DNA from 3 places in the Microbulbifer salipaludis genome. Region 3 is predicted to be linked to each of the others. Evidence: predicted binding sites of a transcription regulator. Region 3 holds the regulator's gene; each other region holds the start of a gene.
The links. The regulator sigma-54, encoded in region 3, starts transcription at its own class of promoters, with help from an activator protein. The targets are predictions, from matches to a motif close to TGGCACANNNNTTGCNNT.
Positions count from the first base shown of each region.

Region 1 (10,262 bases), 110 kb from region 3:
GGATGGCATCCCCTTCGCGGCCGGCGCGGCCGGTACGGCCGATGCGGTGGATATAGGCTTCGGTGTCGTAGGGAATGTCGTAGTTGATCACGTGGCTGATACGTTTCACGTCCAGGCCACGGGCTGCCACATCGGTGGCGACCACGATATCCAGCTTGCCTTTCTTCAGCTTGTCGATCACCTGCTCGCGCAGGTTCTGTGCCATATCGCCATTCAGGGCAGAGCTGGCGAAACCGCGGGCGGCGAGCTTGTCGGCAATCTCAACAGTGGCGTTCTTGGTACGCACAAAGATGATGGTGCCATCCACCGGCTCGGCTTCGAGAATCCGGGTCAACGCATCCATCTTGTGCAGACCACCCACCGGCCAGTAGCGCTGGCGGATGGTATCGGCGGTCTCGGTCTTGACCTTGATCTTCACTTCCACCGGGTTGCGCAGATGCTCACGGGCAATGGTCGCAACCTCTCTGGGCATGGTGGCCGAGAACAGCGCGATCTGACGCTGATCAGGGATCTGCTCCAGCACCCACTTCACGTCGTCGATAAAGCCCATGCGCAGCATTTCGTCGGCTTCATCCAGCACCAGCATTTTCAGACCGGACAGGTCCAGGGTGCCTTTACGCATGTGGTCCATCACGCGGCCGGGGGTGCCCACAACCAGCTGCACACCGCGCTTCAGTTGCTGGATCTGGCCGCGGTAGTCGGCGCCACCGTAAATAGGCGCAACGTGGAAACCTTTCAGGTTGGACGCGTAAGACTGGCACGCCTCGGCCACCTGGATGGCGAGTTCGCGGGTGGGTGCCAATACCAGTGCCTGCGGGCGCTTGCTTTTCAGGTCAAGGCTCGCCAGCAGCGGCAGCGCAAAGGCGGCCGTTTTACCGGTACCGGTCTGGGCCTGGCCCAGCACATCGCGGCCCTGCAGCAGTGACGGGATAGTCTGTGCCTGAATAGGGGATGGGGTTTCGTAACCCAGTTTGGAAACAGCTTCGAGAATTTGTGTCGGCAGGCCCAGCTGGTCAAAACCAGCAGGTGCAGAATGATCGGTCATATAGAGTTCACTTGAATGTACATAGGAGCCGAGTCGGCGCTCATCCCAATGGGATAACCATAGCGCACGACTGAGGATTGCTGGGCAAGGCGAAGAAGCCCATTAATAGCACCGGCTATTTCAAGCTCATTCAACTCAGAGACAGGGGCCTGTGGCGAGGAGGTCTGTTACCCATTTTGACAATTGTCCCTGTTGGCACCTTACTCGGGCTTAACGCCAGGTACGGGCCAGGACAAGAGGCTGCGCAGTCTACCAGTTTGGCGGAGAACTGCCAGTTTATTTTTTGAGCAGCGCAGAATAATGGATATCTGCAAATCGACCGTCACTGCGATCCTCTTCATAACCACGATTGAAAAACAACACCGATACAAGCACAAGCTGATGCAATGGTCGCAAGGTTATCCGCGAATGTGTAATCCATGTTTCCCACGCAACTGCCTCAAAAGAACATTTTTTAACCTGCTTGAAGGGAGAAGTAAAACAGGTTGCTCAACCCCGTCAACTAACGTTTAATAGTGCGCCAAGTGAGACGGACGTCACAAAACCAAAGAGACCCAAATCTCACTGGAAGAATATTACAAACAAGATAAATTTTGAGGGGGAATCTCATGATCAAGAAAACACTGGCCATCGTTGCTTCGGCGGCCGTCATTGCTGGCTGCGACAACGACTCAAAAAGTCGCCAAACTATTGAAATCCCCAACACTGCACCGGTTGTTGAGGTGGCGCCGACTGAAGCGGCCACGCCCGGGAGCGTGGTCTCCATCAGCGCCGTAGTTACTGACGCTGAAGACAACGTGACCTCTATCCTCTGGGCTCAGACCGGCGGTGCGACGGTTGAATTGAACGGCAGCGAAAGCGAAACTCTCGAGTTTGTTGCCCCAGGATTGAGCGAAGCATCGACCCTTACCTTTAATGTTACCGTTCAGGACGAAGACGGCGAATCCGATACTGCCGCGGTTACTGTTGAGGTTCTTCCTAACGCCGCTCCAACCGTATCCATCGCCGCAGTCGAGCCGGCAGCAACCCAGCAGACCGTTACCCTGATCGCCACCGGTGCTGACGACTACAGCGAAGAGCTGACCTATAGCTGGAAACAGGTGGACGCAGAAGAAGGCTTCGATGTAACACTCGCAACAGAAGCGAACGAAGCAACTTTTGTTGCCCCGGCAACCAAGTTCAACAAGACCCTGACCTTCGAGGTCACTGCAACAGACGACTTTGATGCGAGCAGCCAGGCCACCGCTGAAGCAAAAGTCATCGGTGACATCCACGCGCAAATCAAGGCTCTGACCGATTTCGTTGCCACCTCCGACTTTGCAAACGTCTATGTGGGCGGCTTCCTCGTCAATGACTCCGCAATGGGCAATGGCCTCTTCAAATGGAAGCGTACCGATTCAGGTGCCGCAAAGAACATCACCGCGCCCATCGCGCACTTCCTGCACCGTGCAGGCTATGAAGAGATTGCGGAACTGGCGTTTGAAGATATGTATCAGCGCACCAGCGCTGACCCAACCAGCAACAGCAACTTTGCCAGTGCTGACTTGGGCGTATTCCTGTACGCGCACGAAGTGACCGGCAAGGAAAAATTCCTCGAGGTAGCCGAAGCAATGTGGTCGCAGGTGCAGGCAAAATACGGCCACACGGGCACCAACCCTCCGCGCGATAACTATGCCAGCTACCCGAGCCTTTGGGGCTACGACAGCTATAACCAGCTGATGGGTGCCTATCTGGCAGACAAAAATGGCCTTGAAGGTGCAGACACTTACTTCGCGGCGTTTTCAGCGTGGTACGAGGAAGAGCTGCCTGGCCAGCTGGCGACCAATCCTTCCAATGCGATCTATACCAACCTGATCTACAAAGAGTTTGGCCTGGGCATCCGCGATGAGACCTATACGCTCACCGCAGAAGACCCGGAATTTGGTATGCAGACCGCTGCATACGCACTGCTTAGCCAGACCATTGACAAGGAAACGGCTGTCGATTTCCTGATGGACCGCCTGAGCAACAAGACTGACGACGACTATTCCGAGCCTGTCGCTGAGGCCATTGGCGCCCTGCGAACTTTTGCTGACGAATAACACTCGCCAGGCACAGTCTAAAAGCGCAGCCTCGGCTGCGCTTTTTTTGTTTACAACTTCAGTTAATCAGCTCGGCGAGCACCTGCCAGTGGCAACCACCAACTTTCGTTGTTCAAATACCACAGTACTGTTTTTTCTAAACCACTCGCGAATGATTCCGCAGGGCGGTACCCAAGCTCCTCCCTGGACTTGGACGGATCTATGGAATAGCGGCGGTCGTGCCCCAAACGATCTGTCACAAAAGTGATCAGTTCGTCAGAACGCCCATCGATCGCTTTTCCAGCGCGGGGAAAACGAGCTGCCAAGGCTGGGTCAGTGGAAAACCTCTGATTCATCATGTCGCAGATTCGCTCCACGATATCCAAATTCGTCCACTCATTAATACCACCGATGTTGTAGCACTCCCCCAGGCGGCCTTTCTTGATCACTAGGTCAATACCGCGCGCGTGGTCTTCCACGTACAGCCAGTCTCGGATCTGCTGCCCATCCCCGTAAATGGGCAACGGTTTATCGTGCAGGATGTTGGTAATGACCAGCGGGATCAGTTTCTCCGGGAAGTGGTAGGGGCCGTAGTTGTTGGAGCAGTTGCTGGTGGTGACCTTCAAGCCGTAAGTATGGTGGTAGGCACGCACCAGATGGTCGGACGCGGCCTTGCTCGCGGAATACGGGCTATTAGGCGCGTAGGGGGTGGTCTCGCTGAAGGCGGGATCGTTGGGTTCCAGCGTGCCATACACTTCGTCGGTAGAAACGTGGTGGAAGCGGTGACCTTCCGTGTTCAGCCCCTCGTCCAGCCAGACTTTCTTTGCGGCCTTGAGCAGGCTGTGGGTGCCGATGATGTTGGTCTCAATAAACGCATCCGGGCCGGTGATGGAGCGGTCTACGTGGCTCTCTGCGGCGAAGTGCACCAAGGTGTCGATGTGGTGCTCCTTTAGCAGGGTTTCTACCAGCTCGGTATCGCAGATATTGCCGCGGCAGAATACGAAGTTGGGGTTTTCCGCCACCGGATCGAGGCTGGCTTTATTGCCGGCGTAGGTGAGTGCGTCCAGCACGACGACCTTGTCTTGCGGGTAAGTTTTCATCCAGTAGTGGACGAAGTTGGCACCGATAAAACCGGCACCGCCAGTGACGAGTAGATTGCTCATTTACAGTTCCGCTGAATTGAGGACAGACCTTAATACCTGGCGCCAGTGCTGTAGTGCCTGGCCGGTATCTTCTGCCAACCGGGACTTGTCCAGAACACTGTAGGACGGGCGCGCGGCCGGGGTTGGGTAGTCGGTGGTGGCAATGGGGGCGATATTGACCTGCCGCCCTTTCGGCAACAGGCCTGCACTCATGCCTTCTTCGTAAATAGCTACGGCGAAGTCGTACCAGCTGGCGACGCCGGCGTCGGTACAGTGATAAATACCACGAGCTTCTTGGTTTGCTACCAGCCCGTAAATGTTCTCCGCCAGGGTGCCAGCCCAAGTCGGTGTGCCGATTTGGTCGGCCACCACACCCAGCTGGTCGCGCTCCCGCATCAAGCGCAGCATGGTGGTGACAAAGTTGCCACCCTCGCGATTGTAGACCCAGGCGGTACGCACGATGATGGCTTCGGGCAGTATGGCTTCGACCGCCTCTTCGCCGCGAGCCTTGCTTGCGCCGTATACACCCAGCGGGCTTCTTATATCTTGTGCCCGGTATGGTCGGGACTGCTCGCCGTCGAACACGAAGTCGGTGGAAACGTGGATCAGGCGAATGCCCAGCTCGCGGCAGGCCAGAGCCAGGTTTTCCGGGCCGCGCGCGTTAATCAGGTGTGCCTGTTCGCTATCGGACTCCGCTTTATCCACGGCCGTGTAGGCCGCGGCGTTGATAACAACCTGCGGCTGCTCCCGCGTGAGAACGGCAAAGACCTGCTCTTTATTGGCGATATCCAGCGTGTCGCGGCCATGGGCAACGACCGTGGTATCACTAGGAGCTCGCTGCTGCAACTGCTTACCGAGCTGACCGTTTTTACCGGTGATGAGAATTTTCATTATTTAGACCCCATCAACCAAAGACGGCAGCGTCTTTCAGGAGTTTACCTTCGGCATCCTTGGCGGAAAGCTTGGGGGCCTCACCATTGACCAGGGGCCACTCGATCCCAATTTCCGGGTCGTCCCAGCGCAATGAGTGTTCGTATTGGGGCGCGTAATAATCGGTGCACTTGTAGACGAACTCGGCGAATTCGCTGGTCACGTAAAAACCGTGGGCGAAGCCTTCCGGGATCCAGAGCTGGCGTTTGTTGTCTTCGTTCAGCAGCACACCGACCCACTGGCCGAAGGTGGGAGAGCGTTTGCGCAGGTCTACGGCCACATCGAACACTTCTCCGGACGTAACGCGGACCAGCTTGCCCTGGGTGTGCTCGGTCTGATAGTGCAAACCCCGCAGGATACCCTGGCTGGATTTGCTGTGGTTGTCCTGCACAAAGGTACGCTCGGCACATTCACGATGGAAGAAGTCCTGGCGGAAGGTTTCCAGGAAGAACCCACGCTCGTCGCCGAAGACCTTTGGCTCGATTATTTTTACATCGGGGATTTTGGTTTCCAGTACTTTCATATCAACGTGCAAACCTGGGGTCGCGCTGGGAATCAGCAATCAGCTGCATCAGGTATTCGCCGTAGCCGCTTTTCATCAAAGGCTGCGCCTGCTTTTCCAGCAACTCTGCATCAATAAAACCTTTACGGAACGCAACCTCTTCCGGGCAGGCGATTTTCAGGCCCTGGCGACGCTCAATGGTTTGCACAAATTGAGCAGCTTCCAGCAGGTTATCGTGGGTACCGGTGTCCAGCCAGGCGGAGCCGCGCCCCATCAGCTCGACGTGCAGCTTGCCCTGCTCCAGGTACATGCGGTTGAGGTCGGTAATTTCGAGCTCACCACGGTGGCTGGGTTTGATCTCCCGCGCCAGGTCGCACACCTGATTGTCGTAGAAGTAGAGGCCGGTCACGGCGTAGTTGGACTTCGGCTGCGTGGGCTTCTCTTCGATGCTGATGACCTTGCCTGCATCATCAAACTCGGCCACCCCGTAGGCGCGGGGATCGGCGACATGGTATCCGAAGACTGTGGCACCCTCGGTGCGCTGGTCAGCGCTTTTCAGGACTTCGTTAAAACGCTCTGCGTAGTAGATATTGTCGCCCAGTACCAATGCGCTGGGATTGTTGCCCACGTGCTCACGGCCGATCAGGAACGCCTGGGCCAGGCCGTCTGGGGAGGGCTGCACTGCATAGGTAAGGTTGATACCCCACTGGCTGCCATCTTCCAGCAGCTTCTGGAACAGCGACTGCTCTTCCGGCGTGGTGATAATCAGAATATCTCGGATGCCCGCCATCATCAGGGTGGTGAGCGGGTAATAGATCATCGGCTTGTCGTACACCGCCATGAGCTGCTTGCTGACACCTTTGGTCAGCGGGTATAGCCGGGTGCCGGAACCGCCCGCGAGGATGATTGCTTTTCTATTTGTATTCACTATTTCCATGTGCTTCCCCAAGTGAGTTTCTTCGTGCCTACTGGCTGGGTAATTCGCAGCAATTCGGGGCTCACGAACCTCCACGTAATCACTGCTTTGACTTCCATGTTTTGCCCGGACATTCTACCGGGACTTTGAGCTTCCCCCGCGGTAAACGGGTCGCTCATTTGCGCGGGCTTTACCTGCTCACCCTTTCGGGGTCGCTGGTACGCCAGCCGGACCCGCGCACGATGAGCGTTGGTTTTGGCTCCTCGCGCCCGGGCAGCACTGCCAAATCAAAAAAGGCCGCATCCTTTCGGATGCGGCCTTTTTTGATTTGGTGGAGCTAAGCGGGATCGAACCGCTGACCTCAACACTGCCAGTGTTGCGCTCTCCCAGCTGAGCTATAGCCCCAAAGTTGCTTTCTTGATTGGGTTTCCCCCGAAAGCGAGGCGCATTTTAACAGCGGCCCTTCGGGTGTCAACCAGAAAAAACGACTTTTTAATCAATTAGTTAGAAACCGCTGAGCGGTGGGTGCCCGCGGTTTCTGGTGAATACAGGGTCAGCCGCTGGCCCTGTATTCAATGGCAGCAAGGCCTCAAGCGACGGCTTCGACCCGTGGCTTCTGTTTGGTCAGGAACTCTTGCAGTCCGGCACCAATATCCGGGTGGTGCAGGCCGTACTCGAACTGGGCCTTCATGTAACCCAGCTTGTTGCCGCAATCGTGACTGTGGCCAACAATGCGGTAGGCATCTACCTGCTGGACTTTTAGCAGCTCATCAATGGCATCGGTCAGCTGGATTTCGCCACCGGCTCCCGGCTGGGTTTGATCCAGCAGGAACCAGATTTCCGCCGGCAAAACATAGCGGCCAACCACGGCCATGTTGGAGGGGGCGGCATCGACGCTGGGCTTTTCTACCATGCCGTCGATCTTGGCAACACCACCCACCTTGAGATCTGCACCCAAGCAGTCCACCACACCGTATTTGCTCACATCTTCCCAGTCGACGGATTCCACCATGATCTGGCTGGCACCGGTTTGCTCAAAGTTACGCACCATGGCCGCGAGATTGGTGTTGGTGAGATCGGCGGCGTATTCATCCACCAGCACGTCGGGCAACAGCACCGCGAAGGGGTTGTCGCCAACCACCGGACGGGCGCAGGCAATGGCATGACCGAGGCCCTTCGCCTCTGCCTGGCGCACGGAAATCACGGTGACATCACGCGGGATGATCGCGCGCACTTCGTCCAGCAGCTGGCGCTTGAGGCGATTTTCCAGCTGGGCTTCCAGTTCGAAGGAGGTGTCAAAGTGATTGGTGATGGCGTTTTTACTGGCGTGGGTGACCAGGACAATTTCCTTGATCCCGGCTTTGACCGCTTCATTTACCACGTACTGGATCAGCGGCTTGTCCACGATCGGCAGCATCTCTTTCGGGATGGCCTTGGTGGCGGGCAACATGCGGGTCCCCAAACCCGCAACAGGGATGACTGCTTTTTTGACTGCGGTCATTTTATTTCCTTATTCGTCTGAATGGTTTCCGGTTAATCCGTTAATCCTCAACCTGGCGGGATTCTACCCACGAAATGTGACAACTGTCACACAACTGGTTCGATAGGGCGCCACATATTTCTTCGGGAGAAGAACGCCACTCGGCACTATGACTTTTAGACAGGCAATAAAAATGCCACTTCGGATGCCCGAGTGGCATTGGTGACGCACAAACGCCTGTTCAGGCGGCCTCAGCCGAGGCTCGCGAACTCTTTTTCCCAGCGCTTCAGCACCTTCTTGCCAGCGCCGCCCAGTACTTCGACGGCCTGGCGCAGACGGGCGCGGCTGAGGTCGGGGCCGAGCAGTTCCATGGCGTCCATCACCGAGAAACTGGCGGTGGTGCCACTGATGGCCACAAACAGGGGCGCGTTGAAGTCCTTCAGCTTGATATCCATCTGATTAGACAGCTCTTTGACGGTGGCAAAGATGGTGTCTTTGCTCCAGCTGCGCAGCGCTTCCAGCCTCCACAGGGTAAATTGCAGGAGCTTCTTCTGGTCGTCCAGCGCCAGCTTGTTGCCAGCAAAGCTCTCTTCGCTGAGCGGCAGCTTGCCAGAAGCAAGGAAGCTGACCAACGGCAGGAAGTCACCGAAGGTTTCCATGCGGCCCTTGGCCTGGGGCAGCACTTTGAGCAGGTTTTCGCGGTTCAGCAGCCACTGCTGCAGACGGTCGGCCAGCTGCTCGTCTTCCAGCTCGCGGATCCACAGGCCATTCAGCCAGCTCAGTTTCTCCACATCGAATACCGGGCCGCCGAGGGATACCCGCTGGATGTCGAAATGCGCGAGCATTTCGGCCAGGGTGAACTTCTCGCTCTCGTCCGGCATGGACCAACCCATGCGGCCGAGGTAGTTCAGCAGCGCTTCCGGCATAAAGCCGGCGCGCTGGTAATAAAGGATGGAGGTGGGGTTCTTGCGCTTGGACAGCTTGGTCTTGTCCGGGTTGCGCAGCAGCGGCAGGTGGCAGAGAACCGGCATCTCCCAGCCGAAGTATTCGTACAGCAGCTTGTGCTTGGGCGCGGAATTGATCCATTCCTCGCCGCGCAGCACGTGAGTGATCTCCATCAGGTGGTCATCCACCACGTTGGCCAGGTGATAGGTGGGCATGCCGTCGGACTTGAGCAGTACCTGCGCATCCACCTGCGCCCAGTCAATCTCGATGGTGCCGCGCAGCAGGTCTTCCACCACACAGGTGCCGGACTCCGGCACGTTCATGCGCACCACGTAGGGCTCACCCGCCGCCTTGCGCTTCTCGACTTCTTCCGCGGGCAGCGCGAGATCACTCGGCTTGAGGGTTACCTTGCCGGACTCCTGCAGCTGCGCGCGCAATTGATCTAATTCTTCCGCAGTGCGGTAGCAATGAAAGGCGTGGCCTTTGGCGACCAGCTCGTCACAGTACTGCTTGTAGATGTCGCCGCGCTCGCTCTGGCGGTAGGGGCCGTGCGGACCGCCCACATCCGGGCCCTCCTGCCAGTCGAGCCCCAGCCAGCGCAGACTGTCGAGGATCGCCTGCTCGGATTCCGGGGTGCTGCGCGCCTGGTCGGTATCTTCGATACGCAGTACAAACTGGCCACCCTGGGCCTGGGCGAAACACTGGTTGAACAGGGCAATATAGGCAGTACCTACGTGGGGATCACCGGTGGGAGATGGCGCGATACGGGTTCTTACGGTCATTGGAATCCTGATATTGGACTGGTAATTGGAAATGGAAGATAGACGATAAAGGCGCGGCATTATATCGCCGGGCTTGGGGGCCGCACAGTGCGATTCTGCTCCGGTGTATCAGTAGCTTCAAAAGTGCGCCAGTCCTTCCTTGCAACCCACCCCACAGCAACTATTTTTCATATAGAGATTTCGCAGTATCTCCCACCTCCTTTATTCACACAATAAAGCCTCACCCGGCGGGAATTCACATCAATGCTGATTGCGCATTTAGGCGACAAAATTCACCACCCGGAAAATACCCTTGCCGCCTTCGAGGGCGCACATGGTCTCGGTGCCTGCGCCATTGCCACCGAGGTACAGTTCAGCAAGGACCGCACGGCCTGGTGCTGTGCCGGCGAGGGAATGGACTTTGTTCAGGCGGGCATTTCGACGCCGCTCCACCACCTGAAAGACCGTGACCTCAAGGCAC
Region 1 is NZ_JAEKJR010000002.1:392,712-402,973, reverse strand. It holds gene JF535_RS07355 (DEAD/DEAH box helicase) at 1-1,045, opposite strand, end outside; gene JF535_RS07350 (PKD domain-containing protein) at 1,654-3,126, shown strand; gene rfbB (dTDP-glucose 4,6-dehydratase) at 3,189-4,268, opposite strand; gene rfbD (dTDP-4-dehydrorhamnose reductase) at 4,269-5,138, opposite strand; gene rfbC (dTDP-4-dehydrorhamnose 3,5-epimerase) at 5,152-5,700, opposite strand; gene rfbA (glucose-1-phosphate thymidylyltransferase RfbA) at 5,702-6,616, opposite strand; tRNA gene JF535_RS07325 (tRNA-Ala) at 6,925-7,000, opposite strand; gene galU (UTP--glucose-1-phosphate uridylyltransferase GalU) at 7,185-8,096, opposite strand; gene gltX (glutamate--tRNA ligase) at 8,327-9,802, opposite strand; gene JF535_RS07310 (glycerophosphodiester phosphodiesterase family protein) at 10,046-10,262, shown strand, end outside.
Region 1: a site for sigma-54 is predicted at 8,257-8,274, ahead of galU (UTP--glucose-1-phosphate uridylyltransferase GalU). Genes of this name have one in related genera too.

Region 2 (10,262 bases), on a different contig from region 3:
TATGGACGGCAAGCAAGTCAAGATTGGTATCCTGGTCGTTTATTATCTGGACCCGGCAGAAGAGTGGGTAATTCAGGAGCATTTTCGCAGGCTGGAGGCTTGCTATAAAAACCAGTTCAAGATCTATGCGGCATGCAACCGGCTAGCCCCCGATTTGTGGCACTACCTATCCGGAAGGGAATATATCGAGGCGGTGCCTGTCGTGGATACCGATCTCCGGGGAAGCCAAGAACATATCTGGTATCTGGATCAACTTAAAACAGTCGCCCTGGAAGATGGCTGTGACTACATCTGTACGCTGGACGTCGACAGTTGGCCTATCACGGGAAATGTATTTGATCGTGCGTTGGCGCTACTCGAAGAGCATAACGTGGATTTGATGGCGATTCAGAGGGAGGAAAACGGTGATACATACCTACCGCATCCCTCGTTTATTTTTGCATCCGCACAACTGTTTCGGAATCTGGATTTGCGCTTTGGTGCGCCCTCGAGTGACGCTGATACACGCGAGTTTCATCGGTTTTCTGAAGTGACAAAGCAGCCGTTTGATACGGGCATCGGCGTCGGCTACAAGCTTTGGGAGCATGAAATACCCTGGCTAAAGCTGCTGCGTTCCAACACAGTGGATTATCATTTTCTGATGGGTGGTGTTTATGGTGGGCTGATTTTCCACATGGGCTCCTCCTCCCGTGTGAAAAGGTTCAGAGCGGAAGGCCGACACTGGACCAAGAAATTCGGCGAATGGCTCGCTTCGGTTCCGCTAATATCACGGCAGGCTAAACGCATAGTATTCTGGCTGGAGAAGGTTTTTCCCGACCGGCTTGCGAAGCGAAATATGTTGCTATACCAGGCGATCCGTCGGGACTTGAAAAATAATTCCGCCAGTTTCTATGATGAACTCCAGGGGTTACCCGGCTCACCAGACCCGGCGACCGCCCGAGTTGGTGTCGGTCGAGGGTTGCAGCAGAGGCACGAGTCGACCGGGAAGCGATCGCCGCGTCCCCTGGAGCTGGTACGTTAAGCGCATTACTCAGTGTCAATGCTTCGGTTTCTCAGGCCGATAAACCCCAACATTGCGATACCCCTCATCCAGCAGGTGCGAGGCGTGTAACTGACTCATTACGCCGCGATCGCAGTACAACAGGTAGTGCTTATCCTTATCCAGTTTCTGGAACGCTGTGCTGAGGCGGAAGAAGGGAATGGTTTCCACGGTGGTGTCTTCCAGTTCCAAGGGGTTCACTTCCTCTTCCGTGGGGTGGCGAATGTCGATGACGGTGGCATCACCCGGTTCGGTCACAATATCCACCGGCGGTGCATCTTCACCCAGATCTTGCATTACTTCATCGATGTTCTGCATCACGCGGTTGCCGATGGCGCGGTCAAGCACCGTGAAATCGAATCGGGTTTCCTCGTGCTCTACCTTCTCCATTTTTGCGCGCGTGGTGGGCTTCACGGAAATTACCCCGCAGTACTCCGGCATGTTCGCGGCAAACTCCTCTGTGCCAATGGCGCGGGCGGTGCGAATGATGTCGGTCTTGTCGGAGGTAATCAGCGGGCGCAGGACCAGCGTATCGGTAACGCTGTCGATGACCGATAGATTTTTCAGGGTCTGGCTGGAAACCTGGGCAATGGCCTCACCGGTCACTACTGCGTCCACGTCCAGTTCCTTGGCGACCACCGAGGCGGCGCGCAGCATCATGCGCTTCAGGGTGACACCCATATAGGAGTCGTCGACCTGCTCGAGTATCTCGGCAACCACTTCGTCAAACGGTACGGTGATGAATTTCACCCGATGGGATGCGCCGTATCTTTCCCACAGGTAAAAGGCGACCTCCTTTACCCCCAGCTCGTGCTGGCGGCCTCCCAGGTTGAAGAACAGGAAGTGGGTGCGGATGCCGCGCTTGATGGTCAGGTAGCTGGCAACCGTGGAATCGAAGCCACCGGACACCAGCGATAGCACCGGGTCCTGGGTGCCCAGCGGGAAGCCCCCCAGGCCCTGGTGCAGCTCCTCGATCACGTTCAGCTTGTCGTGGCGGACTTCCAGTTTCACCGTGACATCGGGGTTTTTCAGTTTTACTCCGATGGCATCGGTGTTCTTGTTCAGCCCACCACCTACATACTGCTCCACATCGAGAGACTGGAAGTCGTGCTTGCCGGTGCGTTTGACGCGCACGCAGAACGTCTTGCCGGCGAGCTGCGGGCCCCAGATGGGCAATGTTTTCTGGTAGATGTCGTCCAGGTCGCCGAGCGGGAACTGCTGTACCCGGGCAAAGTTCGCGATACCGGGAGTGTGCGCCAGTACCTCTTCAATACGCTCGGAAAGGTGGGATACTGCATCCGGCGCAATCACGTCGATTTTTTCCCAGTCCTTGTGCACCTTGATGCGATCATCCAGCTGCCGCATTAGTTTGCGCAGGTTGTCGGCCAGCTGCCGCGACATGCGCTTGCGCACTGGATTGCTTTTGATGGTGATCTCTGGGAAAAATTTGACGACAAAGTGCATGGGAGTGTGCCGGAAACGCGGTTGAATGTGAGGCCAAGGAAGGAGTTATAGCCTTCCCGGCAAAGGTGGCGAATTATAAACTCGCTAAGGGGATTTTGCTTGCAGCACCAATTTGGTGCTCGCGGTGACTTGATGGCCCCAAATCGGTGCATTTCTGTCTTGGGGGGCACCAACATTGTGACTATCGTGGGGGCTCGCTGGTGGTGAATCACCGAAAACCCGTGGTTGTCACCGGATTTCGCGGGCCCGAGGCCGCTTTATGCCTGTTTGCCCCAATTTGGCACACTCCTTGCTTTTACTGTTGCCACAAGACAACGCGAATTGGCGCGATACATAAATTTTCATTCTTGGAGGACTGCAATGTCAGCGAAAACGCTCGGACTGATCAAAGAGAGCGAAGCCAAATGGGTAGACCTGCGCTTCACCGATACCAAAGGTAAGGAACAACACGTTTCTCTTCCGTCCAAGGAAGTTGATGGCGAGTTCTTCGAAGAAGGCAAGATGTTCGACGGTTCCTCTATCGCGGGCTGGAAGGGTATTAACGAATCCGACATGATCCTGATGCCGGACGATGAAACCTCTTTCCTGGACCCCTTCACCGATGAAGCGACCGTAATCATTCGCTGTAACATCGTTGATCCGATCACCGGCCAGGGCTACGAGCGCGACCCGCGTTCCATCGCGCTGCGCGCCGAGGAATACCTGAAGTCCACTGGTTACGGTGACACCGCGCTGTTCGGTCCGGAGCCCGAGTTCTTCGTATTCGACGACATCACCTGGGGTGCCGAAATGGGCGGCGCCTTCTACAAGATCAACTCTGAAGAAGCGGCCTGGTCTTCCGGTGCCTCTTTCACTGACGGCAACATGGGCCACCGCCCGGGCGTGAAAGGCGGTTACTTCCCGGTTCCGCCGGTTGACTCCCTGCACGACATCCGTGCTGCCATGTGTTCCGCCATGGAAGCCATGGGCCTGGAAATCGAAGTACATCACCACGAAGTGGGTACTGCGGGCCAGTGTGAAATCGGCGTTGGCGCCAACACCCTGACCAAGAAAGCGGACGAAGTACAGATCCTGAAGTACGCGGTACACAACGTAGCCCACGCTTACGGCAAAACCGCTACCTTCATGCCCAAGCCGCTGGTGGGTGACAACGGTTCCGGTATGCACGTGCACCAGTCCTTCAGCAAGGACGGCGTGAACCAGTTCGCCGGTGACGCCTATGCTGGCCTGTCTGAAACTGCCCTGTTCTACATCGGCGGTATCATCAAGCACGCGCGCGCCCTGAACGCGATCTGTAACTCTTCCACCAACTCCTACAAGCGTCTGGTTCCGGGCTTCGAAGCGCCGGTTATCCTGGCCTACTCTGCGCGCAACCGCTCTGCGTCTATCCGCATTCCGTTCGTGCCGAGCCCGAAAGGCAAGCGCATCGAGACTCGCTTCCCGGATCCGACCGCCAACCCGTACCTGGCCTTCGCAGCCCTGCTGATGGCTGGCCTCGACGGCGTGAAGAACAAGATCCACCCGGGCGACGCAGCCGACAAGGACCTGTACGACCTGCCGGCGGAAGAGCTGGCCGAGTACCCGACCGTGGCTTCCAGCCTGGAGCAGGCCCTGGACGCACTGGATCAGGACCGCGCCTTCCTGACCGAAGGTGGCGTATTCACCGACGACGCTATCGATGCGTTCATCGAGCTGAAGCGCGAAGAAGTACAGCGTGTGAACATGACCACTCACCCGGTTGAGTTCGAACTGTACTATTCAGTATAAAGATCAGTATAAAGACGCCGCAGGCGCCTCCTTTTAAAACCCTATTTGGGGTTAAAACGGAGTATCATCGGAGCGCCGCCGCCGGCCCATGCATCTGCAAGGTCTGGTGAGAACGGTGCAAAGATGACGAGAAAGCCCACACCTTGCGGTGTGGGCTTTTTTTATGCCGGTAGCGCAGACCGGAGTACACTAGCCTTTATCAAGCAACCTCTAACAGAATGCGAGAGGCAGGAAAGCCCATGAACAGGTGGATTGCAGTGCTGGCGTTTATTCTCGCCGTCCCCGCTTTGGCGCAGCAGGAGTCGACTGCCGCGGACAACAAGTCAGGTAGCGGCTCTGGCAGTGTGTACAAGATTGTCGGCCCGGATGGGCGTATCACCTTCAGTGACAGCCCGCCTCCGGACGGCAAGGCCGAAAAGGTGGAAATCGGGCCGATTAACGTGCAGCCCATTGCGCCCCGGCAGCCGCTGCGGACGCGCAAGCTGTCTCCCCGCGACCGTGAGGACAACCGCGCTGGGGATGATACGGGCCCGGTGAACTTCTCCATCGTGAGCCCGGTCAATGGGGCCACCATACCGCCAGGCCAGCGGTTTATTGTGTTGCAGGTGGCGCTGGACCCGGTACCCAGAGATGGCTACGAGTTTTTTGTAGTGGTTGACGGCCAGCGCTGGTCGGGCAGCTCCTCCGGCACCAGCCTGGATATTTCCGCGCTGGAGCGCGGTGCACATACGATACAGGCGGTACTGCTGGGTTCCCGGGGACAGCCACTGGCCCGCTCCCAGGCGATCGAGGTGTACGTGAAGCGTCCCGGCGGTCAGGTTCCGGATTTCCCCGCGGGTCAGGCGCCGGCGATGCCCAAGGCCCAGCAAGCACCGGGTTTCACGCCCAAGCCGAAACGTTAGTCCGGTTACGCGGGCCACGATAAGGCGTGGCCCCTCCCTTCCTTCTCCGCCAGCCCCATTCTGGGCTCCAGGCAGCACAAATTTTGATCTGCGCACAATTTTGGTGCATTCTCTGTGCTGAAACACCGCGCCCCGAATTCTAAGCCCCGAAAGAGTCCGGTTTTTTGCGCCATTTTGGTTTGCTTTTTGCACTGCCATTAGGCGACCCGAAGAAATGAACGAAGTCGGATCCCCCCGAATGCTCAATGATCGTCAGTTACGCCTGCTTTTTGACAACCTGACCTCGGCCGTTCTGGTGCTGGATGAGCATCTGTCCCTGCGCTACCTGAACTCGGCGGCCGAAGACCTGGTGGCAGCGTCCAGCACGCGCTCCATCGGCCTGCCCCTGGAAGACGTCGTCCGTGAGTCCCGCTCTGCCCAGCAGGCGTTGCGTTCGGCGCTGGAAAACGGGGAAAAGTACACCGTACGGCGTGCGTTATGGCTGCTGCACAACCTGGAAGAGTGCACGGTGGATTACTCGGTGACACCGCTCACCGAGCTGGGCCTGTTATTGCTGGAGGTCCAGTCCATGGATCGCCTGCTGCGCATCGCACGCGAGGATGCGCTGATCTCTGCCCAGGAGACCACCCGTAACCTGGTGCGGGGCATGGCCCACGAAGTAAAAAATCCCCTGGGCGGAATACGCGGTGCGGCACAGTTGCTGCAAAGGGAATTGAAAGAGCTGGAGCAGTCCGGTGGCGAAGATCTGGCGGAATACACCCAGATCATCATCGAAGAGGCCGATCGCCTGCGCAACCTGGTGGATCGCATGCTGGGTCCGCGTAAGCCGGTGCGACTGCAGTCGGTGAACGTGCACACGATTACCGAGCGGGTGGCACAGTTAATCGAGGCGGAGTGCGATGGGGCGCTGGAGATCAAACGCGATTACGACCCGTCGATCCCGGATATCCCCGCCGACAGCGAGCAGCTGATACAGGCGGTATTGAATATCGCCCGCAATGCCATGCAGGCCATCGCTGAGAATGTGGGTCTCGAAGACGGAGACCTGACCATCCGCACCCGGGTACAGCGTCAATTTACCATCGGCCGCCGACACTGCCCGCTGGTCTGCCGCATCGATGTTGTGGACAACGGCCCGGGTATTCCGGAAGACATTCGCGAGCGAATTTTTTACCCGATGATTTCCGGCCGCGCTGAAGGCTCGGGTTTGGGGCTGTCGATATCGCAGCACATCATCAATCAGCACCGCGGGCTGATCAAATGCGAGAGCCGGCCCGGAGAGACAGAATTTCAGATATACCTGCCGCTGGCCAATGACGGCTCAGCGGCAGAGAAAAATTATTAGAACGTAATAACAGAACCGGAAAAAGATTATGAATAATCGCGTATGGATCATTGATGACGACCGCTCCATCCGCTGGGTGCTGGAGCGCGCCCTTTCCCGGGCGGGGATCGATACCACCTGCTACGAAAACGGGGATCGTGCCCTGGATGACTTTTACAGCGAGTCACCGGATGTGGTGATCAGTGATATCCGCATGCCCGGCTCCGATGGTTTTAAACTGCTGCAACGCTTTCAGGCAGAGCGTCCGTCCCTGCCCATCATCATCATGACGGCCCACTCGGACCTCGACAGTGCGGTCGCAGCCTATCAGGGTGGCGCCTTCGAGTACCTGCCCAAACCTTTTGATGTGGATGAGGCCGTGGCCGTTACCCGCCGCGCCCTGGCCCACGCCAATGAGCAGCAGCCCGAAGAGCCGGTAATCGTCGAAAACGGTACCGCCAACAAGGAAATCATCGGTGAGGCGCCGGCGATGCAGGAGGTGTTCCGCGCGATCGGGCGCCTCTCCCACTCCAATATCACCGTGCTGATCAACGGTGAATCCGGTACCGGTAAGGAGCTGGTGGCAGCCGCCCTGCACAATCACAGTCCGCGCAAGAACCAGCCGTTTATTGCGCTCAACATGGCGGCGATTCCCAAGGATTTGATGGAATCCGAACTGTTTGGCCATGAGAAGGGCGCCTTTACCGGCGCCAGCGCGCAGCGCGCCGGGCGCTTCGAGCAGGCCAACGGCGGCACCCTGTTCCTCGATGAAATTGGGGATATGCCCGCAGAAACCCAGACCCGACTGCTGCGGGTGCTGGCGGACGGCGAGTTTTACCGGGTCGGCGGTCACACGCCGGTCAAGGTGGATGTGCGCATTATTGCCGCCACCCACCAGGATCTCGAGCGCCTGGTGGAAGAGCACAAATTCCGCGAAGACCTTTTCCACCGCCTGAACGTCATCCGCATCCATATTCCCCGGCTTGCGGATCGTCGCGAAGACATTCCGCGCCTGGTGCGCCACTTCTTTAACAGTGCCGCCAAGGATCTCGGCGTTGAGCCCAAAATTTTGCTCAAGGAAACCGAGGAGTACCTGTCGGGTCTCGACTGGCCTGGCAACGTGCGCCAGCTGGAAAATACCTGTCGCTGGATTACGGTGATGGCCTCCGGCCGTGAGGTGCTGGTGGACGACCTGCCACCGGAGCTGCATCAGCAGGGCGCCGCGAGCGAGGTCCCACAGGACTGGCAGAAGGCGCTGCGGCTGTGGGCGGATCAGGCGCTGGCCACCGGTCAACGGGAAATCCTTAGCGAAGCAGTGCCGGCGTTTGAGCGAGCCCTGATCGCGATTGCACTCAAGCACACGGCGGGTCGCAAGCGCGATGCCGCGGAACTGCTTGGCTGGGGGCGCAACACCCTGACCCGCAAGCTGAAAGAGCTGGGCATGAACGGCGCCGACGATTGAGTGCTGACTGATGTCGACGACCAAAATGGGCACCTGCGGGTGCCCATTTTCGTTATAGTACGCGCAATTTTTGACTCTGATCAGCTGGCGCCAACTTCAACTCTGCTTTACTGCCTGTATTCCCGGTAAAACGATGATCGGCAACAGCCAACCGTAACAATCATTATCAGTGACAGCGACCATGAGTGATCTCCCCAATTGCCCCAAGTGCCAATCCACCTATACCTATGAAGATCGCGATCTTTTCGTCTGCCCGGAGTGTGGCAATGAATGGGCTGCGGGAGAAACTGCGGAAGAGGAAGGGTTGAAGATTAACGATGCCAATGGCAATCCACTCACCGATGGCGATACGGTAACGGTGATCAAGGACCTGAAGGTGAAAGGCTCTTCGCTGGTGGTAAAGGTGGGCACCAAGGTGAAGAATATCCGGCTGGTGGACGGCGACCATGATATCGACTGCAAAATTGACGGTATCGGGCCGATGAAACTGAAGTCGGAGTTCGTCAAGAAAGCCTGAGGCGCAGATCGGCCATTCAATTTGACACGGGATTTCAAGGATGAAAGACGTGGCACTGATCACCCTGCACGGTATGGGCAAGGTGGATTGGGAATACCATCGCGAACTGGAGTACGGTCTAAAACGGGATCTTGGGTCCGCGTGGGATCGGGTCTCGTTCAAGGTGGTGCATTACGCCTATTTTCTGCAGCAGCCCCAGGACCTGCTGTGGGAGAGAATGCTGCGGGACACCGACAATGAACTCGATGCGACCCGTTTGCGCAAATTCCTGCTGTTCGGATTTGGTGACGCCGCCGCCCTCGAGTACAGCGCCCGACAGCCCGGCCCGAACACCAAGTATCTGCAGGTACAGCGAGAGATCCAGGCGGTGTTACGTCAGGCCTACCTGGAGCTGGGCCGCGATCACCGCAAGCCGGTGGTGATTATTGCCCAGTCCCTCGGCTGCCAGGTGATCTCCAGCTACCTGTGGGATGCGGGTACCGGAAAATACAGCTTCGAAAATATGGCTGGTATCGGTGCCGATGAGCGGGAGTTCCTCAGGTTGCGTTCGCTGCGTAACCTGGTCACCACCGGTTGTAATATTCCCATTTTCACTTCTGGGCTCGACCGCCCCACCTGTTTCGACCGCCCCAACCCCCAGTTCCAGTGGGATAATTATTACGATGAGGATGATGTGCTGGGGTGGCCGGTCAATCAGCTGGGCGACACCTACCACTTTGTGAAGGACCACCCGATCAACACGGGTAACCTGCTCACGTCATGGAACCCGCTCAGCCACACTGGATATTGGGGCGATCGGGATCTCCTGCGTCCCCTCGCGGATGTCTTGCGCCAGCGGATCAATATGCCGACCTGAGGGACCTAATCCTGTTGAGTAGCGCCAAAACTGAGCCAGACTGATGGATAGGTTTGGAGGTTGTGATGTTTGCCGACAATTTCTTTCACACGGTTCCGCTGGCGGCAATTTACGTATTTACCGTACTGTTTGTGCTGGCCGCGCTGGCAGCCGGACTGTGGCTGGGCAGCCGCTATATGCGGGTGCGGGGTCTGGACAAAGAGCCGTCCATTGGCAGTGCGGTAACAGCAACGCTCGGGTTGCTGGCGTTTTTGTTGGCCTTTACGTTCAACATGACCGCGGACCGTTACAACAAGCGCAAGACTCTGCTACTGGATGAGGTCAATGCGATCCATACCGGTTACTTGCACGCCGATTTCCTGAAGCCGGCCGCCGCACGTCAGGCGCAGAAGCTACTGCTGGAGTATGCCGAGCTGCGCAATTTCGACCCGCACAGGGACGAGGTCGCGCCGGAAAGCCTCGCCGAGAGCGTGGTGATCCAGGAACGGCTTTGGGCCATGGTTCGGGAGCATGTGGCGGCGGGGCATCCGGGAGCCTACTTGCGGCAGTTCGTGGAGCCTGTCACGCAAATCATCAACTCCCATAACTCGCGGATCGTGATCGGGCTGGAGTACCGCATACCGGGCCCGATCTGGTTGGCACTGTATTTTCTGACTGCCCTGGCGATGCTGGCAATTGGCTTTCAGTTTGGTGTCAGCCGCAGCGGGTCCAGGCAACTGGCGGTTACGCTGTCCCTTACCTTTGCCACGGTGATTCTCTTGATTGCGGACCTGGACCGGGCCACGGAAGGGGTGATCATCGTCGATGAGACCCCGATGGCGGAAATGGTGCTCATACTGCAGGAGGCCGAAAAAAGCCGGTAGCCCGCCAAATGATCAGGGGGACTACCTGATTAGCGGGACTACTTGATGATGGTGAGCTGTATTTCTCC
Region 2 is NZ_JAEKJR010000001.1:640,009-650,270, forward strand. It holds gene JF535_RS02655 (hypothetical protein) at 2-1,021, shown strand; gene thiI (tRNA uracil 4-sulfurtransferase ThiI) at 1,037-2,503, opposite strand; gene glnA (glutamate--ammonia ligase) at 2,864-4,270, shown strand; gene JF535_RS02670 (DUF4124 domain-containing protein) at 4,510-5,172, shown strand; gene glnL (nitrogen regulation protein NR(II)) at 5,411-6,517, shown strand; gene glnG (nitrogen regulation protein NR(I)) at 6,546-7,958, shown strand; gene JF535_RS02685 (zinc ribbon domain-containing protein YjdM) at 8,140-8,475, shown strand; gene JF535_RS02690 (hypothetical protein) at 8,516-9,331, shown strand; gene JF535_RS02695 (bestrophin-like domain) at 9,397-10,194, shown strand; gene JF535_RS02700 (DUF3833 domain-containing protein) at 10,233-10,262, opposite strand, start outside.
Region 2: a site for sigma-54 is predicted at 2,782-2,799, ahead of glnA (glutamate--ammonia ligase). Genes of this name have one in related genera too.

Region 3 (10,262 bases):
TTCTTGTTCGCGATTTCTTTGTTGGCCTCGCGAATCAGGGCGCGCACCTGCTGGTGATCAGCGCCGGGATGGGCGTCGAAAAACGCACTTTGCGCCTCTTTCCCCTGTTCCAGCAACCGTTCCCGCCATTCTTCCGCCATACGGTCAAAACGCAGGTGCAGGTGGTCCTGTTCCCGGTGCTTCTCCAGTACCGCCTGGATCGCCTCGACATCGGCCTTGCGCATGAGTTTGCCGATGTACTGCAACTGGCGGCGGCGCGCTTCCCGGGACTTGATCCGGTGCATGGTGTCGATAGCCTCGCTCAGCACCGCATCCATGGGGACCTCGGCCAGCTTCGCCGGGTTCAGCTCGGTCAGCTGCTTGCCGAGTGCCTGCAGCTCGTGCATTTCCTGCTTGACCTGGGTTTTGCTTTTGAAATTCTCGTCCTCAAATTCGTCAAAAGCGCCGGGATCATCTGAATTGTGCATGGTATATCTCTGAAACAGTACTGGGGTAAACGGAACCTGAATAGGCTGCGCGTCAAATAAAAAACCAGGTCGCGAGGCCGAGGAAAGACATAAAGCCCACCACATCGGTGACCGTGGTCAGGGCCACGCCGCCGGCCAGGGCGGGGTCGATGCGCAGGGCACGCAGGGCCACCGGTAGGATAGTACCGGCGAAGGCCGCGGTGACCAGGTTGATGACCATGGCCGCTATGATAATCAGGGCAATGCGGGTATCGCCAAACCAGAGCGCGGCGATACCGCCCATCACCGCAGCCCAGAGAATCGCATTCAGCGCGCCACTGGCCAGCTCACGGGACAGGAGCCAGCTCAGGTTACTGCGCCCGACCTGGCCCAGGGCCATGCCGCGAATGATGACCGTGAGGGTCTGGCTGCCGGCGACACCGCCCATACTGGCGACAATCGGCATCAGTACGGCGAGGGCCACCACCTTGTCGATGGTGTCCTGAAACAGGTTGATGACCCAGGAAGCGAGCAGGGCGGTGAGCAGGTTGATGCCGAGCCAGATCGCGCGACGGGGCGCGGTGCGCTTTACCGGTGCGAAGGTGTCCTCTTCCTCGTCGAGGCCCGCCAGGCTCATCAGCGAGTGGTCGGCGTCTTCCCGGATCACGTCGACCACGTCGTCGATGGTGATCCGCCCCAGCAGGCGATTTTCCTCGTCCACCACCGGCGCGGTAATCCAGTCGTATTTGGTAAACAGGCGAGCCACTTCGTCGTCCGGCATATCGGCGGGAATGGGGTCCACGTCGGTGATCATGATTTCACGTACGGTGACGGAGGGATCTGTGGTCAGTAGTTTGGTCAGTGGCAGCAGGCCGATAAAGCGGTCTTTGCGGTTGACCACAAACAGGTTGTCGGTGGATTCGGGCAGCTGCTCGTGGCGGCGCAGGTAGCGCAGCACCACATCGAGGTGCAGGTTGGGGCGCACGGAGACAATTTCCGTGTCCATCAGGCCGCCGGCGGTCTCCTCGTCGTAAGCGAGGACGTCTTCCACCCGCTGGCGGTCGTGCTCGCTCATGGCAGACAGTACTTCCGCCATCACCCGCTCGGGCAATTGCTGGAGGATGTCTGCCACATCGTCCGCATTCAGCCCTTCCATCACGGCCACCATCTCCTCGGTGTCCATGGTGGAGAGAATCTGGCCCTGTACCTCGTCCGGCAGTTCCTGCAGTACCTCGCCCTCGACCTTGCGGTCGATCAGTTTCCACAGTACCTGGCGGATGCGCGGCGGCGAGCTCTCGAGCAGCTGGGCGATGCTTTGCGGGGAGAGTGAGGACAGCATGCGCTGCACTTCCCGCCCGGTGCCACTGTCCAGCGCCGCATACAGCGCACCGAGCTGGTTCTGAGCGCGGAATGAGATGTCGGCGTTGGAGGGCTTGGGCACGTAAACACCTGCTTGTTGGGGGGTACTGCGAGGGCCGGCATTATAAGGGTAGAAAGGGGGGCGGCAGGCGCCTTTTTATTCGCCCTCACCAAAGCGGTCGTTAATCAGCAGGCAGATGGCCTCGTGCGCAGCATCTTCATCGCGGCCGCAGATTTCCAGTTCCAGCTCCACGCCTTTGCCCGCGGCAAGCAGCATGAGTGCCATCACGCTTTTGCCGTCGACGGCCTTGCCCTGGCAGTGCACTTTCACTTCAGAGGAAAAGCGCGCGCTGGTCTGGGCAAACTTGCTCGCGGCGCGCGCGTGTAGCCCCAGTTTATTGATAATGGTGATGCGGCTTTTTTGCATGGTGGGTATCTATCGTATGCTCCGGCCCGGGCTCATTTTTGCTGTTCGCGGTGTCGAACCTGGATATTCTCGAAAATCCCGGCAAAGGCTTTGGCCAGCTGCTCCACCATGTACACCGAGCGGTGGCGGCCGCCAGTGCAACCGATCGATACCGAGGTATAGCTGCGGTTGCTCTGCTGATAACTGGGTAGCCAGCGTTCCAGGAACTGGGTGATGTCTCGCTGCATATCCCTGGTCTCCTGGTGAGACTGCAGGAATTCGGCCACTTCCGGGTCCATGCCGGTTTTGTTGCGCAGTTCCGGTATCCAGTAGGGGTTGGGCAGACAGCGCAGGTCAAACACCAGGTCCGCATCAACGGGCACACCGTGCTTGAAGCCAAAGGACTGGAACAGGATGGCCATGCCGGGTGAATCTTTGCCCACCACCCGGGATTTCATCTGGTCGCGCAGCTGATGCAGGGTGAGGCTACTGGTATCGATGACCAGGTCGGCCATGGATGCGAGCGGTGCCAGCAACTCCTTTTCACGATTCAGTGCTTCGAGCAGGTGGGTGTGGCTGTCACTCAGGGGGTGTTTGCGGCGGGTTTCACTGAAGCGCTGCACCAGTACCGGCGAGCGCGCATCCAGATAGATGACGTCGCAATCGATACCGCTGTCGCGCAGGTCGTTGATGACTTTGGGGGCCTGGCGCACGTCGTGCCACAGGTTGCGGGCGTCGATACCGAGCGCCAGCTGGGTGTTTTCCTGCGAGGGTTGCTCGGTTACCCGGCGGATCAGTTCGGGCAGCAGGCTGGCCGGGAGGTTGTCGATGCAATTGAAGCCAACATCTTCCAGCAGTTGCAGCGCGGAGCTCTTTCCGGAGCCCGAGCGGCCGCTGATTATGACCAGTCGCATAGAACACGCACTCCTTGCTGAATCCGGCACGGCATGTGGCCGGAATGGCTAACTTGAGCGGCTCCGGCAACGGGCTGTCACCGGTAGTCGCGGCCTATTATGCCGCGGCGGCGCTATTGATGGCCAGTGCGTAAAGTTCATCGCTGGTGGTGGCCGCACGCAGTTTTTCCCGCACACGGCTATCGCTGAACAGGGCTGCAATTTCGGCGAGGGTGTCCAGGTGCTCCTGGTCCGAGTCTTCGGGCACCAGCAGGGCAAACAGCAAATCCACCGGCTGGCGGTCGATGGCATCGAAGTCCACCGCCGGGGATGTGGTACACAGTACGCCGATCGGGCCAGCACAGCCGGGCAGGCGGCAGTGAGGGATAGCAACGCCTTCGCCGATGCCGGTAGAGCCAAGGCGCTCCCGGGCAACCAGCTGGTTGAAGATCGTGTCGGAATCCAGATCGGGATATTGCTCGGAAATCGCCTGGGCGATGTTGAGTAACAGCTTTTTTTTGCTGCTCCCCGCCAGATGGCAAAGGCTCAGGCGGGGAGAGAGTAATGCTTCCAATGTCATAACGTACTGATGATCTAGCGGTGCAGGCCAGCCGGTAACCTGGTTATGTTACGACTAGCGGTGACTGCGTAACTTCTCTTTGTGTTTCAGCAGTTGCCGGTCGAGTTTGTCAGTCAGCGAATCGATCGCTGCGTACATGTCCTCAGACTCCGAATCGGCAAAAATATCCTTGTTGCCGCTCACGTGAACCCGTGCTTCGGCTTTCTGGATCAGTTTGTCGACGGAAAGAATGACCTGTGTATTGGTAATCAGGTCATTGTGGCGGGAGAGCTTGTCCAGTTTGGTCTGGCAGTAATCGCGAATGGCCGGAGTAACGTCTACATGGTGGCCACTGATATTGATCTGCATGGATTTCTCCTCATCGGGTGCAACACAAATCTGGCTGGACCCCCGCACAGGGCGGCAACCCTACTAGGAAGTGCGCCAGAATGGAAGGATACACTCAATGTATAGCCATTGGTTGTACAGAAAGCGCACACACGAAGGCGAAGAGTGCTTCCATATGTGACTGCCCTCGCTAAACCAGTCGTTTTCTCTCGCTGGACGAGGGAATGCCCATGGATTCACGGTACTTGGCCACTGTACGTCGCGCGACCTTGATGCCCTGGGAGTCCAGCTCCTGAGTGATTTTGTTGTCCGACAGCGGCTTGCGCGGCTGTTCGGCATCAATAAGCTTGCGGATCAGGGCGCGGATGGCGGTGGACGAGGCATCCTCCCCGGAGTCGGTGCTCACATGGCTGGAGAAGAAGTATTTCAGCTCGAAGACACCGCGGGGCGTGAGCATGTACTTCTGCGTGGTCACCCGGGAAATGGTCGACTCGTGCATGCCGATGGTCTCGGCAATGTTCGCCAGTACCATGGGTTTCATGCCTTCTGGCCCCAGTTCAAAAAAGCCCTGCTGCTTTTCCACGATGCAGCTGGCCACCTTGAGCAGTGTCTCGTGGCGGCTTTGCAGGCTTTTCAGGAACCAGCGCGCTTCCTGGAGGTTGTCGCGCAGATAGTTGTTGTCACTGGAGTTATCGGCGCGCTTGATCAGTGAGGCATAGGCGTCATTGATGCGCAGCTTGGGCGTGGTCTCGGGGTTGAGCTCGACGACCCAGCGGTTGTGCTTGCGGCTGACGATCACATCGGGCACCACATACTGGGGCTCTTCACCGCCGAAGGCTTCGCCCGGGTAGGGGGTGAGAGTCTGGATCAGTCGCATGACCTCGCCGAGCTGTGACTCGTTGAGCCGCGTGCGGCGGGTCAGTTGGCGGAAGTCCCGCTTGCCCAGCAGGTCGAGGTGCTGGCTCACCACCAGCAGGGCCTCGGTCATCCATGGGGTCTGTTCCGGCAGCTGGCGCAGTTGCAGCAGCAGGCTCTCGCGCAGGTCGCGGGCACCACAGCCGGCGGGCTCCAGCTGTTGGATGGTCTTCAGTACGGTCAGTACTTCGTCGGCTTCCACCTCGAAGGTGGCGGCCACCTCGTTTAGGTCCGCGTCGAGGAAGCCGTTGGGGGCGATGGCGTCGATCAGGGTTTCGCCGATGAGCTTGTCGATATCCGTCAGCGGGGTCAGGTTCAGTTGCCACAGCAGGTGGTCCTGCAGGCTTTCGGAGGCCGCGTTGCGCTGTTCCAGCGCGTATTCATCGCCATCGCCGCCGGTATAGCTGCCGCCGGTGTAGATATCGTCCCAGCGGGTGTCGACTGGCAGGTCGTCCGGGATTTCGCTGTTCCAGTCACCATCGGCCGTAGACTCGCCCTGCGTCTCGCGGGCAGCTTCCTGCGCGCGGGTCTCCGGCTCTTTGGTTTCGGATTGCGCAGGGGTGTTCTGGTCCTGATGGGGCTCGCCGGTGTGTTCTTCGAAGTCGGATTCCAGCAGGGGGTTGCTGTCGAGGGCCGACTGGATTTCTTGTTGCAGATCCAGCGTCGACAATTGCAGCAGACGGATCGCCTGCTGCAACTGCGGTGTCATCGTCAGCTGTGTGCCGAGTTTTAACTGGAGTGACTGCTTCATATGGGGGTTTGCCGGCAGAAAATTCTGGCATTGGCCCGCCGCAGCAGATTTGATGCTTGATGCGGCGGCGTAAAGCTCATTTCCTGCAGACTACCTTGCGGCAAATCGGAACACAAGAGGCAGCTTAAGCAATAAGCATGCCGAAAAATTTTGTGGATCCGGTCACAAGGTTTCTGTGTGTAATGGCGGCCTACAGAATGGGGTATCGTGAAGATGAACCCCTAAAAAACCGCTCAAATGGTGAATTCGTGTCCCAGATAGACATCTTTCACCTGTTTGTTTTCTGCTACGTCTCTGGGGTCGCCGGAGGCGATGATGTGCCCCTCGCTGACGATAAATGCGGTCTCGCAGATATCCAGGGTTTCGCGCACATTGTGGTCGGTAATCAGTACGCCGATACCGCGGTCCCGCAGATGGCGGATAATTTGCTTGATATCGTTGACCGAAATGGGGTCGACACCGGCAAAGGGCTCATCCAGCAGGACAAAGGCGGGGTTGGTCGCCAGGGCCCGCGCAATTTCAACGCGACGGCGCTCGCCGCCGGACAGCGCCATCCCCAGACTGTCGCGGATGTGGGTGATGTGGAATTCCTCCAGCAGGGCCTCAAGTTGCGCCATACGCTGGCTACGGTTGAGGTCCTTGCGGGTTTCGAGAATGGCGAGAATGTTGTCCGCCACGGTCAGGCGGCGGAATACCGATGCTTCCTGAGGCAGGTAGCCAATGCCCTTGCGGGCGCGGCCGTGCATGGAAAGACCGGTGATATCTTCGTCGTCGATCATGACCTGGCCGGCATCCGCCTGGACCAGGCCGGCGATCATGTAGAAACACGTGGTTTTGCCGGCACCATTAGGGCCCAGCAGGCCCACCACCTGTCCGCTGGATACGCTCACGGACACATCCTGAACGACTTTGCGTTTTTTGTACTGCTTGGCGAGATGTAACGCTTTGAGCGTCGGCATGGCGAATTCCGCTATCTAGTGCAGTGGCAATGGCCACATCTGTCTGGTGAGTTCTGCAGGCGCTGGCCCCATGGGGCGGATGGCCTACTGGCCGTCTTCGACCGGTTTGGGGGCGGGCTGCGCTTCGGGCTTCCAGATCATTTCCACGCGCTTCTTCTCCGATTGGCCCTGGGCCTGCATCTGCTCGCTATTGAGGTCGTAATCGATGCGCTCGGCGGAGAGGGTGTTGCCGTCCCGGTCGACGAAGGCTTCACCGGTCAGCTGCAGGGCATCGGTGCTCACCAGAAATTCAATCCGCCGGGCGCGCGCCTTGACCGGGCTGGTGCTTTCTTCCACCTGCTGCTGGAAGTGAGCGGGGGTGCCGATGGCGACCACCTTGCGGATTTCGCCGCTGGCATTGCCGTGTACCTCAACCCGGTCTGCGCGGATCTGCAGGGAGCCCTGGGTAATGACCACATTGCCGCTATAGACCGAGAGGTTTTTGCTGCGGTTGGCCTCCAGGTTGTCGGCGGATACTTTCACCGGCTGCTGGCGATCATTGGGTAGAGCCTGCGCCTGCAGGCTGGCCAGCGCGACCACCGCCGCCAACGTGGTTGCGAGCAGTGTGCGGGCGGCATTAGCGGACTTCATAGCGGCTTTCCACATCGGACAGAATTTCCACCTTGTCTTGTTTTAGATCGGCGCGCAGGCCCTTGCCGGTTGTGAGGTTGGGGCCGTCGGTAATGGTAACAACTTTGTCAGTCTCGGCGAATTCTTCGCGAGGCCTGATTTCGATTTTCGGTGTCCGCAGGGTAATACCTGGCCCCGGCAGCTCCTTGATGGAGACATCCCCCTTCAGTACGACCCTTTGCCCATTGTTGTAGGCGACACCAGAGCGCGATTCCGTGCGCCAGCGGGAGTCTTCGCCCTGGTAGAACATCATGCGTGGCTCGGTGAGGTCGGCCCGATCCCGCCGCGCAAACTGGAAGAAGGTGACGCGCTCGGCGTCGACTTCATAGGCGAGATTGCCGTTCACATCGTAGTGACGCGTGCGGGCACCCCGGATGATGAGATCCGCGGCCCTGTTGTGTTCCTGCTGGGTGGGGCGCTTGCCCATTAGCTGATCTGGCGGGCTCTCGGTAAACCAGAGTCCCAGGGTAATCAGCATCACCACAATCACCAGTGGTAGCCAGGTGCGCATGTATCGAGTGTTTCCTGTTAGCCTGCCGGCCCGCGCAACGCGGTCTGACAGTTAGTCTGTGTGGGTGCGGTCAGGTTCCGGCCTGGCGATTATTTTTCTACGTGTGTCAGGTAAGGTGCGAGTGCGGCGTCAAAGGTGCCCTGTGCCTGCATGATGCGGTCGCAGACCTCTCGTACCGCGCCAAGTCCCCCTTTGCGCTCGGTGGTGAACAGCGCGCGCTCCTTTACTGGCGGTGCTGCGTCGGGCACGGCAATGGGGCAGCCGACGCGGGTCATCAGCTGCAGGTCCGGGTAGTCATCGCCCACGTAGGCAATGTTTTCCAGCGTGTGGGGTTCGTTGGCGAACAGCTCCTGAAAGGCGCTGTATTTGTCTTCACGCCCCTGAATCAGCCGGGTGATTCCCAGATCATGCGCACGTTTTTCCACCAGGGAGCTACGTCGACCGGTAATGATGGCGACGGCCACACCCGATTGCTGCAGCATCTTGATGCCATGCCCATCGAGGGTGTGGAAGGTTTTCAGTTCATTGCCGTGATTGTCAAAATACAGTCGTCCGTCGGTCAGTACGCCGTCCACGTCGAGAATCAGATGGCGAACCCGGCTGAGTCTTTCCTGGATTTCCTGGTCGCTGGGCGCGTTGTCGGTGTGGCTCACGGGGTTTTTCCTTTATTCCTTTTACGGTATCCAGAGTGCCGCTGCGTGTCAGATGACACCAGCGCGCAGTATGTCGTGCATGTGCAGCAGGCCGATCGGGTGGTGTTCGGAATCCTCCACCACCAGCGCGGTGATCTTGTTGTCTTCCATGATGCGCAATGCTTCCGCTGCCAGTGTATGCGCACCGACGGTTTTCGGTCGACGGCTCATGACCTGATCCATAGTGGCGCTGTCCAGCTCGAACTTCTGGTCAATGACGCGCCGCAAATCGCCGTCGGTAAATACGCCGAGCAGCTGACCCGCGCTGTCGACCACTGTGGTCATACCGAACCCCTTGCTGGTCATTTCCAGCAGGGCGGTGGCCAGGGGTGTATCGGGTGTCACTTGTGGCAGTTCGTCGCCGGCGTGCATTACGTCTTCCACCTTGAGCAGCAGCTGGCGGCCGAGTGCGCCACCGGGGTGGGAAAAGGCAAAGTCTTCAGCGGTGAATCCGCGGGCTTCGAGCAGTGCCACCGCGAGGGCATCGCCCATGACCAGCGTCACCGTAGTTGACGAGGTTGGGGCGAGGTTCAGCGGGCAGGCTTCGGTGTCGACCGCGATATCCAGGTTTACGTCGGCGGACTGGGCAAGTGGGGAGTCCGGCTTGCCCGCCATGCTGATCAGGGGGATGCCCAGGCGCTTGAGCAGCGGCAGCAGAGTGAGTACTTCCGCGGAGGAGCCAGAATTGGAAATGGCAATCACCAGATCCTGGCGGGTGATCATGCCCAGGTCCCCGTGGCTGGCTTCGCCCGGGTGCACAAAGAAGCTCGGTGTGCCTGTGCTGGCGAGGGTGGCGGCTATTTTGCGCCCAACATGGCCAGATTTGCCCATGCCAGAAACAATAACGCGCCCCTTACACGCCAGGATCAAGTCGCACGCCTGCCTGAAATCGGCACCGATGCGCGCTTCAAGGGCGGCTACGGCCGCGGTTTCCATGGCAATGGTGCGGCGCCCGGCCTGAATGATCAGATCTGTTCCCATGATAACTCTCGCTGGATGATCCAGGGCGGCGCCGTGTGGGGCGGCTGGCCGCGATAATTCCGTTGATTCTAGAAAATGATGGACGGAGCGGCCGCTGCAGGGCGCCGTCAGAGATGCCGGTGCTCCTTTATATAGTAGTGGCCCGGATGCGGTTAACGCTTCCGCTGTGCCGGCTACTGACGTGCTAACCTTTTAGAGACGGTCAGAGCCAGTGTGGATCTGGGCGCCTGCGAGTCTTGCCGGTGTGCAAGCTGCTGGCCCTGCGAAAGTGATCCAGTGCCGCTTGTCCAAAGCGCGGCCATGGTATAGTTTGCCGCCGCTATTGTCAGCTACCGAGACAAACTGAGGGGCGAGGTAAGAGGGGCGTGACGGGATTTCGGGCGCGTCTGATCGCTTGCCTGGGCCGTACAACCTCTGTAGTCGCCAATCAATTTTCGGTATGGCCGTGACACTTTTTGCTGTCGCGAGCATCCAAGGGACGAATTTGCCATTAGGAGATATTCTGTGAGCGCACTCATCACTACCCGGATCCACACCGCCAGCAAGCCGCTGGGCAAGGTTCGGGCGCTGGTTTCTGTATTTCTGCTGTGCTGTGTGGCGCCATTCGCGGCGGCATCGCAAAACCCCTACACCCTGATTGAGGGGGTTTCCAACGAGCTTCTCGGGGTGATTCGCAGCGAGGGTCGGAATGTCAGTGCCAACCCACAGCGTTACTATTCTGCGGTGGACCGCGTGCTCGCACCGGTCGTGGATTTTGATTTTATCGCCCGGGG
Region 3 is NZ_JAEKJR010000002.1:503,638-513,899, forward strand. It holds gene yjgA (ribosome biogenesis factor YjgA) at 1-467, opposite strand, end outside; gene mgtE (magnesium transporter) at 520-1,863, opposite strand; gene JF535_RS07770 (HPr family phosphocarrier protein) at 1,963-2,232, opposite strand; gene rapZ (RNase adapter RapZ) at 2,265-3,125, opposite strand; gene ptsN (PTS IIA-like nitrogen regulatory protein PtsN) at 3,223-3,684, opposite strand; gene hpf (ribosome hibernation-promoting factor, HPF/YfiA family) at 3,739-4,032, opposite strand; gene JF535_RS07790 (RNA polymerase factor sigma-54) at 4,202-5,677, opposite strand; gene lptB (LPS export ABC transporter ATP-binding protein) at 5,911-6,636, opposite strand; gene lptA (lipopolysaccharide transport periplasmic protein LptA) at 6,721-7,266, opposite strand; gene lptC (LPS export ABC transporter periplasmic protein LptC) at 7,253-7,816, opposite strand; gene JF535_RS07810 (HAD-IIIA family hydrolase) at 7,906-8,469, opposite strand; gene JF535_RS07815 (KpsF/GutQ family sugar-phosphate isomerase) at 8,518-9,489, opposite strand; gene JF535_RS07820 (MlaC/ttg2D family ABC transporter substrate-binding protein) at 9,994-10,262, shown strand, end outside.